One region of the Kitasatospora sp. NPDC004723 genome, then DNA from elsewhere that is predicted to be linked to it. Evidence: riboswitches for the same ligand, from Rfam matches in the RefSeq annotation. Region 1 holds a riboswitch; each other region holds the start of a gene.
The links. Region 1 has a riboswitch for cobalamin ahead of ABZW10_RS04025 (CoA-acylating methylmalonate-semialdehyde dehydrogenase). Riboswitches for the same ligand answer to the same signal wherever they lie in the genome.
Positions count from the first base shown of each region.

Region 2: another riboswitch for cobalamin. It lies ahead of metE (5-methyltetrahydropteroyltriglutamate--homocysteine S-methyltransferase); the one in region 1 lies ahead of ABZW10_RS04025 (CoA-acylating methylmalonate-semialdehyde dehydrogenase).
Region 3: another riboswitch for cobalamin. It lies ahead of ABZW10_RS33320 (cobalamin biosynthesis protein); the one in region 1 lies ahead of ABZW10_RS04025 (CoA-acylating methylmalonate-semialdehyde dehydrogenase).

Region 1 is NZ_JBEXJT010000002.1:214,325-219,864, forward strand. Features, by position in the region: partial or broken gene folP (dihydropteroate synthase) at 1-369, shown strand, start outside; gene cobF (precorrin-6A synthase (deacetylating)) at 342-1,103, opposite strand; gene ABZW10_RS04015 (adenosylcobinamide amidohydrolase) at 1,388-2,167, shown strand; partial or broken gene ABZW10_RS04020 (CbtA family protein) at 2,243-2,468, shown strand; cobalamin riboswitch at 2,667-2,838, shown strand; gene ABZW10_RS04025 (CoA-acylating methylmalonate-semialdehyde dehydrogenase) at 3,046-4,545, shown strand; gene ABZW10_RS04030 (acyl-CoA dehydrogenase family protein) at 4,542-5,540, shown strand, end outside.
Region 2 is NZ_JBEXJT010000019.1:53,557-59,096, reverse strand. Features, by position in the region: gene ABZW10_RS19960 (amidohydrolase) at 1-1,211, shown strand, start outside; gene ABZW10_RS19955 (TetR/AcrR family transcriptional regulator) at 1,282-1,983, opposite strand; cobalamin riboswitch at 2,087-2,325, shown strand; gene metE (5-methyltetrahydropteroyltriglutamate--homocysteine S-methyltransferase) at 2,480-4,795, shown strand; gene prpB (methylisocitrate lyase) at 4,912-5,540, opposite strand, start outside.
Region 3 is NZ_JBEXJT010000053.1:32,804-38,343, reverse strand. Features, by position in the region: gene ABZW10_RS33325 (cobyric acid synthase) at 1-1,226, opposite strand, end outside; gene ABZW10_RS33320 (cobalamin biosynthesis protein) at 1,223-2,209, opposite strand; cobalamin riboswitch at 2,243-2,455, opposite strand; gene ABZW10_RS33315 (alpha/beta fold hydrolase) at 2,678-3,793, shown strand; gene ABZW10_RS33310 (hypothetical protein) at 4,213-5,487, shown strand.

The sequences.
Region 1 (5,540 bases):
TCGGCCGGGGTCGATCCGGCCCAGGTGATCGTCGATCCCGGTCTCGGCTTCGCGAAGGGCCGCGAGCACGACTGGGAACTGCTCGCCGCGCTGGACTCCTGGCACGCGCTGGGACGACCGCTCCTGGTGGGACCGTCCCGCAAACGCTTCCTCGGCGAACTTCTGGCCGACCCGGCCACCCGAGAGCCACGTCCGGCCCGGGAGCGGGACGACGCCACCGCGGCGGCGGCCGTCCTGGCCGCCGCCCAGGGGGCCTGGGCCGTGCGTGTCCACGAGGGACGGGCCACCGCGGACGCCGTCCGCGTCGAGGCGGCCCCGCGCGCCCGCCGGGCGCCGGCCGGTCAGTCCTCGGTGCGGCGGAGCAGGTAGGTGTCCATGATCCAGCCCTTGCGCTCGCGGGCTGCCCGGCGCCGGCGGGTGATCTCCGCGGCGGTCTCGTCGAGCGGACCAGAGACCAGGATCTCGTCCGGGGCGCCGAGGTAGGCGCCGTAGTGGATGTGCACGCCCTCGGGGTCGATCCGGTCGAAGGCGGCCTGGCCGTCGAGCATCACCACGGTGTCCTCGCTCCCAGGGCCGAAGCCGTCCTCGGCCAGGCGGCGGCCCGTGGTGATCCGCAGCGGGTGGCCCACCCGGGTGAGGGTGGTGCGGTGCTGTGCGGCGAGCACCGAGACGCTGCTGATCCCGGGCACGACCTCGTAGCGGAACGCGCCCGGGTCGGCGGTCAGGACCTCGTCGAGGACGGCGGTCACGCTGTCGTACAGGCTCGGGTCGCCCCAGACCAGGAGCGCGCCCGTGCCGTCCGGGCCGAGTTCCTCGGCGACGAGCCGACCGACCAGCTCGGCCCGACGCCGGCGCCAGTCCTCGACGGCCTCGGTGTACGCCGGGGTGCTCCGGTCGCGCTCGGCGTCCGGTACCTCGACCACGCGATGACCGGGTCGGGCGTGCTCCTCGATCATCCGCCGCCGCAGGCGCATGAGGTCCTGGCGCTGCTCGTTCTTGTCGAGGAGGAGGAAGACGTCGGTGCGGGCGAAGGCCTTGACCGCCTGCAGGGTGAGGTGGTCCGGGTCGCCCGCACCGATGCCGATGACGATGATCTGCCGCATGACCGCGATTCTGCCGGATCCCGGACCCGGCGGCCGCCGGCATCGGCCGCGACCGGACACCGCCCCGCGGGCCGCGCCACCTGCGGATTCCTCGTAGGGAGCGGGTGGGTTCCGGCGAATTCGGCGAACCGGAGGCAGTGATACGTTCGCGGATACGGGCGGGGGAGGAACGGCTGCGGATGCTGCGGGCCGCTGGAATCCCCGGCCGCCCCGGCTGCCCCGGCCGGCAGCCACCGCGCGCCCGAGAGCCGGGGGAGGGCTGGGCGGATCCCGATTGCCGAGAGGTGAGTACCACGGACAGCTTCGTGCCGGAGCAGCGGCCACCCGTCGTCCTGCGGCGCGCCCGGACGGAGGACGGCTCGTGCCGCCACCAGTTGGTGTGGGAGGCCGGCCCGGGGTGGCGGATGGTCAGCAGTGCCGTCCTGGGCGGGGGACTCGGCGAGCGCGCTTGGGTGCTGAACGCCCAGGTCAGGTCCGGCTACTCCCGCATGGACCCCGATCGGCACCTGGCGGAGCTCGCGGCGGCCGAAGGCCTGAGCGGGCCGGGCGTCGGCCTGATGACCGCCGCCGAGGTCGACGACTGCACGTGGAGCGAGGACGGTGGCGTCGTTGCCCTGGTGACGACCGGCATCGGGGTCCCGACGTGGGCCGCTGACCCCGCCGCGTCGGTGCCCGTCCTGTTCGCGCCGGGCGCGTTCGTTCCCGGAACGATCAACATCCTCGCGGTGGTGCCGGCCCCAGTGACCGACGGCGGTCTGGTCAACCTGCTCGCGACGGCCACCGAGGCCAAGGTGCAAGCCCTTTTGGAGGCCGGGTACGACTGTTCCGGGACGCCGTCCGACGCGGTGTGCGTGGCCGTCCGCACACCGGACACGCCCGCGGCGGCCGACCCGTTCGGCGGCCCGCGCTCCGTGTGGGGTTCCCGGCTGGCCCGTGCCGTGCACCGAGCCGTGCTCGACGGGGCTGAGCGCGACCGCCGGCGGCGGGACCGTGGACCTGCCGTACCCCATCAGGGGCCGAGCCCCGAGTGCTGCCGCGAGAACGTCCTGCACGTCGGCCGGTGAGCGGGGCGGGCGATGAGCCGTCCGCAGGAGCCTCAGGACGACCGGCCGGGGTGCGCGACCCAGGAGCCGTCGAAACCGTTCCTCAAGTACCCGGCGATGCCGCCGGCGGTCGGCAACCCGGACACCATCGGGAAGCGCACCGCGCTGTTCTTCCTGATGATCGCGCTCAGCGTGCTGATCGGCGTCGCCGCGGTGATCCTCGGCAAGCGCCTGGCTCCGCGTCTGAGGCACCTGGAACGCCGTCGTCGCGGCCGGCCTCGGCTACGCCGTGGTGATGGCCGTGCTCGCCCTCGTCCTGCCGGACAACGTCGTGCGCGGTCGCGTTGCGGGGCCGCTGCACCGCTCGGTGGGTTCGGTGCCAGAGGTGGGGCAGGTCGCCGGGGTCTGCGCACGCGCACCGGTCACTTGGGGGTGCCTGCTCCGCGCGCCGGGCGGCGGAGGGGTCGGGCGTTTCACGGGCGAGTGGCGCTCTGGACTTACTAGGACGTCCAACTATATGGTCGTGGACAAGGCCCGCAGTGCAGGGAAGCCGGTGTGACTCCGGCACGGTCCCGCCACTGTGACCGGGGAGTGCGTCGCCGCAGTACCAGCCACTGGCAGCCAGCCGGGAAGGCCGGGTGACGTGCACTGATCCGGGAGTCAGGATACCGACTGCGGGTGTTCCGTGTTGTCCACGAGGATGGAGCAAACACGCATGGCACCGGTCTGCGCTCTTCCCGACCCTGGTGATCCTGCGACGGCTGCGGCACGCCCGTCACCCTGACGGCCCGCCGCGCCCGGCAGCCCCTCACGCCCCCGCCCGCCCGGGCGCCGTGCGGGCGTCCGCCGTGCGCCCCTCCCTCGGATCCTCCTGACGCCCTGACGAGAGCAGGTTCGTGATGGTCCGTGAACTGACCCACTTCTTCGCCGGCAAGCCCCTCGCCGGCACCTCCGGTCGCTTCGGCGACGTGTACGACCCCAACACCGGGCGCGTCCAGGCCCGGGTTCCGCTGGCGTCCCGCGCCGAGGCCGAGGCCGTGATCGCCGACGCGGCGCAGGCCCAGCCCGCCTGGGCGGCCTGGAACCCGCAGCGCCGCGCCCGGGTGCTGCTGCGCTTCCTCCAGCTGGTCGAGCGGGAGAAGGACGAACTCGCCCGGCTGCTCTCCGCAGAGCACGGCAAGACCGTCGCCGACGCCCACGGCGACCTCCAACGCGGCCTGGAGGTCGTGGAGTTCGCCGCCGGGATCCCGCACCTGCTGAAGGGCGAGTTCACCGACAACGCCGGGACCGGCATCGACGTGTACTCGATGCGCCAGCCGCTCGGCGTCGTTGCCGGCATCACCCCGTTCAACTTCCCGGCGATGATCCCGCTCTGGAAGGCCGCGCCCGCGCTGGCCTGCGGCAACGCCTTCGTCCTCAAGCCCTCCGAGCGCGACCCCTCGGTGCCGCTGCGGCTCGCCGAGCTGTTCCTGGAGGCGGGACTGCCGCCGGGCGTGCTCAACGTGGTCAACGGTGACAAGGAGGCCGTGGACACCCTGCTGGAGGACCCGCGCGTCCAGGCGGTCGGTTTCGTCGGCTCCACCCCGGTCGCGCAGTACGTCTACGCGACGGCCGCCGCGCACGGCAAGCGCGCGCAGTGCTTCGGCGGCGCCAAGAACCACATGATCGTCATGCCGGACGCCGACCTCGACCAGGCCGCGGACGCCCTGATCGGCGCCGGCTACGGGTCGGCGGGCGAGCGGTGCATGGCCATCTCGGTGGCGGTGCCGGTGGGGGAGGAGACCGCCGACGCGCTGGTGGCCAAGCTGGTGGAGCGGATCGGCGCGCTCAAGGTCGGCCGATCCGACGACCCGGCGGCGGACTTCGGACCGCTGGTCGGGCGCGATGCCCTGGATCGGGTCCGCGGCTATCTGGAGGCCGGCGTCCAGGAAGGTGCCGAACTCGTCGTCGACGGACGGGACTTCCGGCTGGAGGGCCACGAGGACGGCTACTTCCTCGGCGCCTCGCTCTTCGACCGGGTCACACCGGGCATGCGGATCTACCGGGAGGAGATCTTCGGGCCCGTGCTCACGGTCGTCCGGGCCGCCGACTACGAGGAGGCGCTGCGCCTGCCCAGCGAGCACGAGTTCGGCAACGGCGTGGCCATCTTCACCCGGGACGGCGACACCGCGCGCGACTTCACCCGCCGGGTGAACACCGGCATGGTCGGCGTCAACGTCCCCATCCCGGTGCCGGTCGCCTACCACACCTTCGGCGGCTGGAAGCGCTCCGGGTTCGGCGACCTCAACCAGCACGGCCCGGACTCGATCCGCTTCTACACCCGCACCCGCACGGTGACCTCGCGCTGGCCCTCCGGGGTCAAGGAGGGCGCCAGCTTCACCATCCCGACGATGGGCTGAGCGCCGTGCACGATCTCACCGACGAACAGCGAGCCGTCGCCCGGGCCGTCCGGGCCTTCGCCGACGAGCACCTCGCCCCGCACGCGGTGGAGTGGGACCAGGCCAAGCACTTCCCGGTGGACGTGCTGCGCAAGGCCGCGGACCTCGGTCTGGGCGGCGTCTACGCTCGCGAGGACACCGGGGGTTCCGAACTCACCCGCCTGGACGGGGTGGTGGCCTTCGAGGCGCTGGCCACGGGCTGCCCCTCGATCGCGGCCTACCTGTCGATCCACAACATGGTCGTCTGGATGGTCGACCGCTACGGCACCGACGGGCAGCGCTCGCGCCGGCTGCCCCCGCTCTGCTCGGCCGAGCACCTGGCCAGCTACTGCCTGACCGAGCCGGATGCCGGATCCGACGCGGCGGCGCTCAGCACCCGCGCGGTGCGCGAGGGCGACAACTGGGTGCTGGACGGCGTCAAGCAGTTCATCTCCGGCGCGGGAACCTCCCAGGTCTACCTGGTCATGGCCCGCACCGGCGGCCCGGGACCGCAGGGCATCTCGGCGTTCCTGGTGGACCGGGAGGACCCCGGGCTGTCGTTCGGCGGCAACGAGCGGAAGATGGGCTGGAACGCCCAGCCGACCCGGCAGGTGCTGCTGGACGGGGTGCGGCTGCCCGCCGACCGGCTGCTCGGCGCGGAGGGGGAGGGCTTCCGGATCGCGATGAGCGGGCTCAACGGCGGCCGGCTCGGCATCGCCGCCTGCTCGCTCGGCGGGGCCCAGAGCGCGCTGGAGCGGACCGTGGCCTTCCTCGCCGAGCGGGAGGCGTTCGGCACCCGACTGCTCCATGCCCAGGCGCTCCAGTTCCGGCTGGCCGACATGGCCACCGAACTGGAGGCCGCCCGGGCCCTGGTCCGGCGGGCCGCCGATGCCCTGGACCGCGGGGACGCCCGGGCGCCGCAGCTGTGCGCGATGGCCAAGCGCCACGCCACCGACACCGGCTTCGAGGTCGCCAAC
Region 2 (5,540 bases), on a different contig from region 1:
ACCACCACGGCGCCTGGGCCAACACCCGGGCCCTGGAGCTGGCCGGCCTGGACCGCGACACCCCCGACCCGGCCGACGGACGGATCGAGCGGGAGCCCGACGGCACCCCGAGCGGCACCCTCCAGGAAGGCGCCACCGCCCTGGTGGCCCGGCTGCTGCCGCCGGCCACCGCCGCCGACCGGCTGGACGGGCTGCTGCGCGCGCAGCGGCTGCTGCACTCGCTCGGCGTCACCGGCTGGCAGGACGCCCTGCTCGGGGAGTTCAACGGCCAGCCCGACCCGTCCGACGCCTACCTGGCCGCCGCGCGCTCGGGCGCGCTGACCGCCCGGGTGACCGGAGCGCTCTGGTGGGACCGCGACCGGGGCGCCGAGCAGATCCCCGAACTCGTCGAGCGGCGCGCCGCGTTGGCGCACGGACGGTTCCGGGCCGGCTCGGTGAAGATCATGCAGGACGGCATCGCGGAGAACTTCACCGCCGCCATGACCAGCCCCTACCTCGACGGCTGCGGCTGCGCGACCGCCAACTCCGGCCTCAGCTTCGTCGATCCGCTCGCCCTGCGCGGGTACGTCACCGACCTGGACGCACTGGACTTCCAGGTGCACTTCCACGCGCTGGGCGACCGGGCGGTGCGCGAGGCGCTGGACGCGGTCGAGGCCGCCCGCACCGCCAACGGCCGGCGCGGCACCCGGCACCACCTGGCGCACCTCCAGGTGGTCCACCCGGACGACGTGCCGCGTTTCGCCCGGCTCGGCGCCGTCGCCAACATCCAGCCGCTGTGGGCGGCGCACGAGCCGCAGATGGACGAGCTGACCATCCCCTTCCTCGGCCCGGAGCGCGCCGCGTGGCAGTACCCGTTCGGCGCGCTCCAGCGGGCGGGCGCCACCCTGGCGGCGGGCAGCGACTGGCCGGTGAGCAGCCCGGACCCGCTGGCCGGACTGCACGTGGCCGTCAACCGGAGGGAGCCGGACGCCACCGACGACCGGGTGTTCCTGCCCGAGCAGCGGCTCGACCTCGCCTCCGCGATCGCCGCCTACACGGCCGGCTCCGCGCATGTGAACGGCGTCGACGACGCGGGGGTGCTCGCCCCGGGCCGGTGGGCCGACCTGGTCGTGCTGGACCGCGACATCCTCACCGGCCCGGCCGACGGGATCGCCGGGGCCCGGGTCCTGCGGACCTACGTCGGCGGCGAGTTGGTCCACGCGGCCGACTGACCCGGCCCGGCCGCCCGGCGCCCGAGCGTCAGCCGTCCGTATCCCCCGCCCGCCCGGCCGGCGGTCGCGCTCAGCGCGCCGCCAGCCGGGCCTCGACGGCGTCCAGCAGCAGGTCCAGTGCGAACGGGTAGCCGCTGCGCCGCATGTCGGCGGCGAGCAGGTGCGCGGTGGCGGCGATGTGCGGGTTGGCCGCGGGGTCGACCCGCGCGTACGAGGCCTGCCAGACCCTCAGGTCCGCCGTCTGCGCGGCGGCGGGCAGGGCGAGCGCGGCGGCGTCCAGCGCGGCGAAGCCGAGGCTCTGGTCGACGAACGCGTGGTAGATCCGCACGGCCTCCGGGTCGGGGAATCCCGCGGTGCGCAGCACGCCGAGGATCGCCTCGACGGCGGCGATCTCGTGGGTGCGCCCGGTGGTGCGGTGGGCGGCGAGCAGGGCGGCCTGCGGGTGGGCCTGGTAGCTGGCGTGGATGCGCAGACCGATCGCCCGCAGGTCCGCCCGCCAGTCCCCGGTGGCCCGCCAGCCCTCCTGGGCGCGGCCGATCAGCTCGTCCGCGACGGCGAGCAGCAGGTCGTCCGCGCTGTGGAAGTAGCGGTAGACGGCGCTGGGATCGGCCCCCAGCGCGGTGCCGAGCCGGCGTACGGTCAGCGCCTCCGCTCCGTGCTGCCCGATCAGCCGCAGGGCCGTGCCGACGATCAGCTCGTGGGAGAGCACCACCCCCTGCTTGGTGGGCCGTCGGCGCCGCCGCTGGGGTTCGGGCACTACGCGTTCGCTCATCCCGGCAGGCTACGACAACGTGCTTGACGTAGCACAGGGGCGCGACGGTACCGCTGGACGGACGTTCGGGGATATCCGGGTGACGGGGCGGCCACCCAGCCTCTAGGCTGGCCGGGCAGCTGGTTCGTCCTGTCCGCCAGACAGGACGTCGTAAGAGGGAACCCGGTGACGCCTTTCGACTGGCCAGTCCGGGACTGCCCCGCAGCGGTGAGTGGGAACGAACGCCGTCATACGCACTGGACCCGGGACGGGTCTGGGAAGCGACGGCCAGTAGGTGTCCGCCCTCGACGAGGGCGGGCGTGCCCGCGAGTCCGAAGACCTGCCCGCTGCCCGTGCGCGACCGATCGCGCGCGGCCATCCCGGTGACCTCGTGGGCGGGTCGGCGTGCAGACCAGGCGGAGCCGTGCGCAGGCGCGGGTGCCCGTCCGGTCCGTCACCCCTTCGTGCCCCCGTGTCGTCGCCGGGTCCAGGAGACAGGCTCGCGAAGGAGAGTCCCTTGACCACGAAGTCCGCGGCCGCGGCGACCACGGCCACCGTCCACGGCTACCCCAGGCAGGGCCGTAACCGGGAACTCAAGAAGGCGATCGAGGGCTACTGGAAGGGCACGGTCACCGCCGACGCCCTCCACACCGCCGCCGCCGGACTGCGCCGGGAGAGCTGGCGCAGGCTCGCCGAGGCCGGCGTCCACGAGGTCCCCACCGGCGACTTCTCGCTCTACGACCACGTGCTCGACACCACCGTCGCCGTCGGCGCGATCCCCGCCCGCCACCGGGCCGCCGTCGAGGCCGACCCGCTCGACGGCTACTTCGCCATGGCGCGCGGCACCCAGGAGGCCGCGCCGCTGGAGATGACCAAGTGGTTCGACACCAACTACCACTACCTGGTGCCCGAACTCGGCCCCGGCACCGCCTTCACCGCGAACTCCGGCAAGCCGGTCGCCGAACTGGCCGAGGCCCTGGCGGCCGGCCACCGGGCCCGCCCGGTGCTGGTCGGCCCGGTCAGCTACCTGCTGCTGGCCAAGCCCGCCCCCGGCGTGGCCGGGGACTTCCAGCCGCTCACCCTGCTGGACCGGCTGCTCCCGGTCTACGCCGAGCTGCTGGCGGACCTGTTCGCGGCCGGCGCCGAGTGGGTCCAGCTCGACGAGCCGGCGCTCGTCCAGGACCGCACCCCGGCCGAGCTGAACGCCGCCGCCCGGGCCTACCGCGACCTCGGCGCCCTCACCGACCGGCCCAAGCTGCTGGTCGCGAGCTACTTCGACCGCCTGGGCGAGGCCCTGCCGGTGCTCGCCAAGGCCCCCGTCGAGGGCCTGGCCCTGGACTTCACCGGACCGGCCGCCGCCAACCTGCACGAGCTCGCGGCCGTCGGCGGACTGCCCGGCAAGCGCCTGGTCGCCGGTGTCGTCGACGGCCGCAACATCTGGATCAACGACCTGGAGCGGTCGCTGGCCACCCTGGCCACCCTGCTCGGCCTGGCCGGCCACGTGGACGTGGCGCCGTCCTGCTCCCTGCTGCACGTGCCGATCGACGCGACCGCCGAGCGCGACCTCGACCCGCAGATCGCCCGCTGGCTCGCCTTCGCCCGGCAGAAGGCCGAGGAGGTCGCCCTGCTCGCCCGCGGCCTGCGCGAGGGCACCGGCGCGATCACCGCCGAACTCGCGGCCAACCGCGCCGACCTGGCCTCCCGCGCCACCTCACCGATCACCCGCGACCCCGCCGTGCGCGCCCGCACCGCCGCCGTCACCGGGGCCGACGCCCGCCGCACCCAGGCCTACCCGCGGCGCGCCGAGGCCCAGCACGCCCGCCTCGGCCTGCCGCTGCTGCCGACCACCACCATCGGCTCCTTCCCGCAGACCGCCGAGCTGCGGGCCGCCCGCGCCGACCTCACCGCCGGGCGGATCGAGGCCGCCGCCTACCGCGAGCGCATCGAGGCCGAGGTCCGCGAGGTGATCGCCTACCAGGAGAAGGCGGGCCTGGACGTCCTCGTGCACGGCGAGCCCGAACGCAACGACATGGTCCAGTACTTCGCCGAACAGCTCACCGGCTACCTCGCCACCCGGCACGGCTGGGTGCAGTCCTACGGCACCCGCTACGTGCGGCCCCCGGTCCTCGCCGGCGACATCTCCCGCCCGCACCCGATGACCGTCGACTGGTACCGCTACGCCCAGGACCTCACCGACCGCCCGGTCAAGGGCATGCTCACCGGCCCGGTCACCATGCTCGCCTGGTCCTTCGTCCGCGACGACCAGCCGCTCGCCGACACCGCCCGCCAGGTGGCGCTGGCCCTGCGCGACGAGGTGACCGACCTGGAGGCCGCCGGCGCCGCCGTCGTCCAGGTCGACGAACCCGCGCTGCGCGAGACCCTGCCGCTGCGCACCGCCGACCGCCCGGCCTACCTGGAGTGGGCCACCGAGGCCTTCCGGCTCGCCACCTCGGGCGTGCGCGCCGACACCCAGATCCACACCCACATGTGCTACGCCGAGTTCGGCGCGATCATGACCGCGATCGACGACCTCGACGCCGACGTCATCTCCCTGGAGGCCACCCGCTCCCACATGGAGGTGGCCGGCGAACTGGCCGCCGCCGGCTACCCGCGCGAGGTCGGCCCCGGCGTCTGGGACATCCACTCCCCGCGCGTGCCGAGCACGGAGGAGGCCGAGCGGCTGCTGCGCGCCGGGCTGGCGGCGATCCCCGCCGAACGGCTCTGGGTCAACCCCGACTGCGGCCTGAAGACCCGCGGCTGGACCGAGGCCCGCGCCTCCCTGGAGAGCCTGGTCACCGCGGCCCGCCGCCTGCGCGAGGAACTCGCCGGCTGACGCACAGCCGGGAGGGCGGGCGCCCGGTGTGCCCGCCCTCCCGGCCGTCGTGGTCCGGGTCGCCCGTACCGGTGCCGATGACGTCGAGGTGCGCTCGGGGGTGCTGCTGCCGCCCGTCAGGCGCCCGGCGGCAGGGTGGCGTCGAGGACGGCCGTGTCGAAGGCCGTGTAGTCGGCGTAGCCGAGGAGTTCGTAGAGCCGGGAGCGGGTCTGCATCCGGGGGAGCAGGGCGGCCTGGGTGCCGTCGGCGGCGAGGGTGCGCAGTCCGTCCTCCATGGCGCCCATGGCCAGGCGCAGCAGGGTGACGGGGTAGAGCGCGATGTCGTAGCCGAGGTCCTGCAGGGTGCGGGCGTCCAGCAGCGGGCCCTTGCCGAACTCGGTCATGTTGGCGAGCAGCGGGACGTCCACGGCCTTGCGGAACGCCTCGAACTCGGCCTCACCGGCGAGGGCTTCGGGGAAGACCGCGTCGGCCCCGGCGTCCACGTAGGCCTTGGCCCGGTCGATCGCCGCGGCCAGGCCCTCGACCGCGCGGGCGTCGGTGCGGGCCATCAGCAGGAAGCCGGGGTCGCGCCGGGCGTCGACGGCGGCCCGCAGCCGGCGGGCCATCTCCTCGCGCGGTACGACCGTCTTGCCGTCGAGGTGGCCGCAGCGCTTGGGGGCGACCTGGTCCTCCAGGTGCAGCCCGGCCAGGCCCGCGTCCTCCATCAGCTGGACGGTGCGGGCGGCGTTCAGCGGTCCGCCGAAGC
Region 3 (5,540 bases), on a different contig from region 1:
GAGATGAACGGCTCCCCGCCGTCCACCGCGACGACGCCGTGATGGATCTCGTAGCCCTCGACCCGCTCCCCGTACGCCTCGCCGACCGGCCGGCCGAGCACCTTCTCCGCGCCGAACCGCACCCGCGTCGGCAGCAGCCCGAGGCCGTCCACCGCGCCCGCCTTCGACTCGACCTCGTCCACGATCGAGCGCGCCAGCATCTGGTAGCCGCCGCAGACGCCGAGCAGCGGCCGCCCGGCCGCCGCCCGCGCCTTGAGCACCGGTTCGAGGCCGCGCTCGCGCAGCCAGCCGAGGTCGGCGACGGTGGACCGGGTGCCGGGCAGCACGACGAGGTCGGCGTCGGCCAGCTCCTCCGGCCGGGTGGCCCAGCGGACCAGTACGCCGGGCTCCTGGGCGAGCGCGTCCAGGTCGGTGAAGTTGGACAGCCGGGGGAAGCGCAGCACGGCCACCCGCAGCACGTCCGCGCCGAGCGGGCCGCGCGCGGCGGTCCGGTCGACGACGGTGGACAGGTCGAGCGAGTCCTCGGCGTCCAGCCACAGGTCCGGCAGCATCGGCAGGGTGCCGAGCACCGGACGGCCGGTCAGCTCGCGCAGCATCTCCAGCCCGGGGGCGAGCAGCCGCGCGTCGCCGCGGAACTTGTTGACGAACCAGCCCGCCACGTGCCGCTGGTCCTCCGCCGACAGCAGCGCCAGCGTCCCGTACATCGCGGCGAACACGCCGCCGCGGTCGATGTCGCCGACCACGACGACCGGCAGCCCGGCGGCGGTGGCCAGGCCCATGTTGGCGATGTCGCGGTCGCGCAGGTTGATCTCGGCGGGCGAGCCCGCGCCCTCGCAGACCACCACGTCGAAGCGGGCGCGCAGGTCCGCCAGGCACTCCAGGGCGCGTTCCAGCAGCACCGGCTTGCGCTCGCGGTAGTCCAGCGCGCCGACCTCGGCGACCGGACGGCCCAGCAGGACCACCTGGCTGCGGCCGTCGGCGCCGGGCTTGAGCAGCACCGGGTTCATCGCCGCCTCCGGCTCGACCCGGGCCGCCTGGGCCTGCATCGCCTGGGCGCGGCCGATCTCGGCGCCGTCCGCGGTGACGAAGGAGTTCAGCGACATGTTCTGCGCCTTGAACGGCGCGACCGCGACTCCCTGCCGGGCCAGCCAGCGGCAGATGCCCGCGGTGACCACGCTCTTGCCGGCGTCCGAGGTCGTCCCGGCGACCAGCAGTGCCTTGCTCATGCCCTGCCCCTCCGCATCCCGTCCAGGGCCGCCCGGAGCAGCACGTGCCCGGCGACCGTCGTACCCAGGGCCAGCGCGCCCACCCGTCGGGAGAGCACGCAGGCCCGCTCGATGTCGTCCACCCCGACGGGGCGCAGCTCCCGGCCCAGCACGGGACGGTGCTCGACCCTCTCGCCGTACCGGAGCGTGCCGCCGAGGCGTACGCCCACCGCGCCGGCGAAGGCCGACTCGGCCTGGCCGGCGTTCGGGCTGGGGTGCGCCGAGCCGTCGCGCCGCCAGACCCGCCAGGCGGTGCGCGGTTCGGGGGCGGCGGCCACCGCCAGCAGCGCGGTCAGCCGCGCGCCGGGCCAGCCGGCCACGTCGTCCAGCCGTGCCGAGGCCCAGCCGAACCGGGCGTAGCGGGGCGAGCGGTGACCGACCATCGCGTCCAGGGTGTTCACCGCGCGGAACGCCAGCAGGCCCGGGGTGCCCGCGAGACCGCCCCAGACCAGGGCGTTGACCACGGCGTCGGCGGTGTTCTCGGCCACCGACTCGACGACCGCGCGGGCCAGCTGCGGCCCGTCCAGCGCGCTCGGGTCGCGCCCGCACAGGTGCGGCAGCCGCTCCCGGGCCGCCGTCAGGTCGCCGGCCGCCAGCGAACGGCCGATGGTGCGGGCCTCCCGGGTCAGCGAGGTGCCGCCGAGCACCGTCCAGGTCGCGGCGGCGGCGAGGGCGGCCCGGCCGAGCGGACGGTGGGCCAGCAGCCGGTCGGCGGCGAGCGCGCCGGCCGCGACGGTGCCCACGGCGACGGCGGTGAAGGCGGCTCCGGCGGCGCGGTGGTCGCGCCAGAGCCGGCGTTCCAGCCGGCCGGCGGCGGAACCGAAGCCGGCCACCGGGTGGCCGCGGCGCGGGTCGCCGAAGCGGGCGTCGGCCAGGAAGCCGGCGACGGCGCCGGCGCCGAACACGGTGGCCCGGCACAGCGGGCGCACGGCAGGGCGCAGCATCGCGTGCGTGTCCTCACTCAGGGTCCGCGCCCTGGATCGACGAACCGGGGGCGAGAGTCTCCTGGCTTCCGGGTCGAACGCACACCCCGGGCCTTCCAGCGGCTTCTGACGGCCCGCCGTGGCGTGTTCCGGTCGTGCTCCCCGGTGACAGTGGCGGGACCGCGCCGGACTCGCACCGGCTTCCTCTGCATGCCTCCGTATTGGCTGAAGGATCCCATCACGGGCCCGAACCGGGAGTCAACCGAGGTCGCGGCGGGTGTTGGTCACACCTCGGGCGCCCCCGTCATGCCAGTGTGATTTTCCTCCCGGAACAACCCGTACGGCCGTGTCCTACTGGCTTCCCTGCGCCCGCGCGGGTGGACTGAGGGGTGGGTCCGGGCAGCGGTCCGGACAGCGGACCGGACGCCGAGCCGGACCACCGAGCCAGACACGACCACCGAGCCAGACACCGAGCACCGGGGAGCGAGTATGCGTTGGGGAATCGCGGCCACCGTGGCGGCCGCCGCCGTCGGCACCGGGGCCGCCGTGCTGGTGATCGGCCGCCGGGCGTCCGAGCGGATGGTCCGCCCGGCCGAGGAGGCCCGCGCCCGCAGCGGCCCGGTGCTCGTCCGCGGTCTCGGCGCCGGCGAGGCCACCTTCACCCGCACCCCCGTGAGCGAGCGTCCCGGCCGCTGGGCGGTCGAGTGGGGCGAGGACGGCCACGCGGTCGTCGAGGAGGTCCTGCACCGCGACGGGCAGGGCGTCACCCGCCGCCTGGTGCGCGCCGACCGCGGCACCCTCACCCCCGGCACCGAGGTCCGCTTCACCCCCCGGGTCCACCTCGGCGACCCGGGGCAGGCGCTCGGCCTGCCGTTCGCCGAGACCGCCGTCGAGGGCGAGCTCGGCGCGATGCCCGCCTGGCGGCTGGACGGCAAGCGCGGCACTTGGGTGGTCCTGGTGCACGGCCCCGGCGCCGACCGCGCGCAGACCCTGCCCGTCCTGTCCGAGCTGCGACGCCTGGGCCTGCCCGTGCTCGCCGTCACCTACCGCGGCGACGCCGGCGCGCCCGCCTCCCCGGACGGCCTCGGCCACTTCGGCGAGACCGAGTGGCGGGACGTCGAGGCGGCGGTGCGCACCGCCCTGGACGCCGGCGCGGGCCGGGTCGTCCTCTACGGCTGGTCGCTCGGCGCCACGATGGTCCTGCACACCGCGGCCCGCTCGGACCTCGCCCCCTCGATCAGCAGCCTCGTCCTGGACTCGCCGGTGCTGGACTGGCCGGCCACCGCCCGCCGGGACGCCGCCCGGGCCGGCTTCCGGGGCGCGGCGGCCGAACTCGGCGCGCTCGCGGCCGAGGGCCGCACCGGCGTGGATCTGGCCGACTTCGCCCGCCTGGCGGAGGGTGCCGACCTGCGGGTGCCCACCCTGGTGCTGCACGGCCCCGACGACCCGGTGGCCCCGTTCGCCGCGGCCGAGCGCCTCGCCCACCGCCGCCCGGACGTGGTCAACCTCCAGGCCTTCCCCGGCGGCGACCACGCCGCGCTGTGGAACACCGACCCGGACCGTTACGCCGAGACCCTCCGCCGCTGGCTCACGCCGTTCTGCTGACGCGCTTCCGCCCCCCCTCGCGGGTGGATTCCGAGGCGCACCCGTTCCGTGTGGCATGAACCCGCCACATAGATCAAGCCAGCCGGTTTGGCCTCTGTTGCCCGATCTTGTCGAGCCCCCGCGCCCCCCGTCCGCCCCCCGCGGACAACCGGATGTGACAGATGGCCGGTACAAGGGGAAGACTGCTCGACGTGACGTCTCGGAATCCGCGCGACCGTGATGCCCCGCTCCCGCCGACGATCGGTACCGGTGCGACGGTGACCCGTCTCCCCGGAACGGCCCACCGCACCGCCGGCGCCAGGCCGGGGGCCCCGGGCGTACCCCGCCGACGAGGCCCCGCCCCCGCACCCGGCCGTGGCCGGGTCCCCGTTCCGGAGGGCTTCCCCGCCCCCGCCGAACTCGCTCCGCTGGCCCGCCGCATGCTGGTCGACGCCGTCCGGATCGCCCGCTGGGCCGGCGATCTCGACGAGGTCGACAAGCGCGGCGAACTGCTGCCCGACGACGCCCGCGCCGCCGGCCGCGCGCTCGCCATGACGGTGGGCGCCGCTGCCAAGGCGTGGGGCCAGGCCCTGCTGGTCGGCCTGGTCGAGGCCCGGGACGGCGGCGCCGGCCCCGGCTGGCGCCTGCACGCCTGGGAGCACGACGACGAGGCGGTGGTCCGCGGCTGGTCGGCGCTGTTCGACGCCTGGACGCTGCTCGCCCCGGTCCCGCCCGCCGCCCTGCGCGGCGTCTTCGCGGTGCTCGCCGGGCAGGCCGTCGACCAGGCGCCGCAGCTGCTCTCCTTCCTCCATCTGGTGGACGGCCCGGTGGCCGACGCCGAGCTGCTGGAACTGCTGCGGCGCGGCCTGGACGAGCGCCGGGTCGGCGGCGGCGAGGGCACCTTCGGCCTCTCGCCCGTCCCGCACGCGGCCTCCGCCGTCTCCGCCGTGCGCGGCACCTGCCGCGAGCCGCAGATCGACACCCCGGCCTCGCCGGCCGACGTCGCCGCCGTCCTGGACTGGATGCTGGACGGCCTGGCCGCCGTCGGCGCGCTGGTCCGCCGGGACAACGCGGCCGAGCTCTCCCCGCTCGGGCACTGGGCGGTGCGGGCCAAGCTGGAGGAGATCTGCACCGTCGCGCAGACCGCCGCCGGCCACATCGAGCAGAGCGCGCTGGCGCTGCTGAGCGCCTGCGCCGACTACTCGCCGGGCCCGGCCCGCGCCGAGTACCGGGCCTGGCTGGCCGCCCGCCCGGCCGACCGGGCGGTGGCCGAGCTGCTGGAGGCCGCGCAGGGTGAGGACGCCCTGGTGCGCGGCCTGGCCTTCGAGGCGCTGCGGGTGGCCGGCGTGACCGCCGAGCAGGCCGTCCGGGCCGCCGTCGACGAGCCGGTGCTGCGCCCCTACGCGCTGCTCTGGCTGGCCGAGCGCTCGGACGAGGGGGTCTCCCCGGCCGATGTGCTGGGCGCGGAGGACGCCGCCTGGCTCTGGGTGGACACCGCCGCGGCCGTGCTCGACCACGGGGAGACGGACCTGCTCGTCGGCCACGTCGAGGGCGCCTCGGCCGGCGACCCGGTGCGGCTGTTCGCCCGGGCCCGGCAGTCCGGGCACCCGCGGGCGGCCTCGGTGCTGACCGCGGTCTCCGGCGTCCACCCGGACCCGGGGGTGGCCCGCGCGGCCCGCCGCTCGGCCTTCAGCGTCCACCGCGGCGGCGCGTAGCGCCCCCGAGTCCCGGACACGCGTAAGGGCCCGGCTCCCCGAGGGGAGCCGGG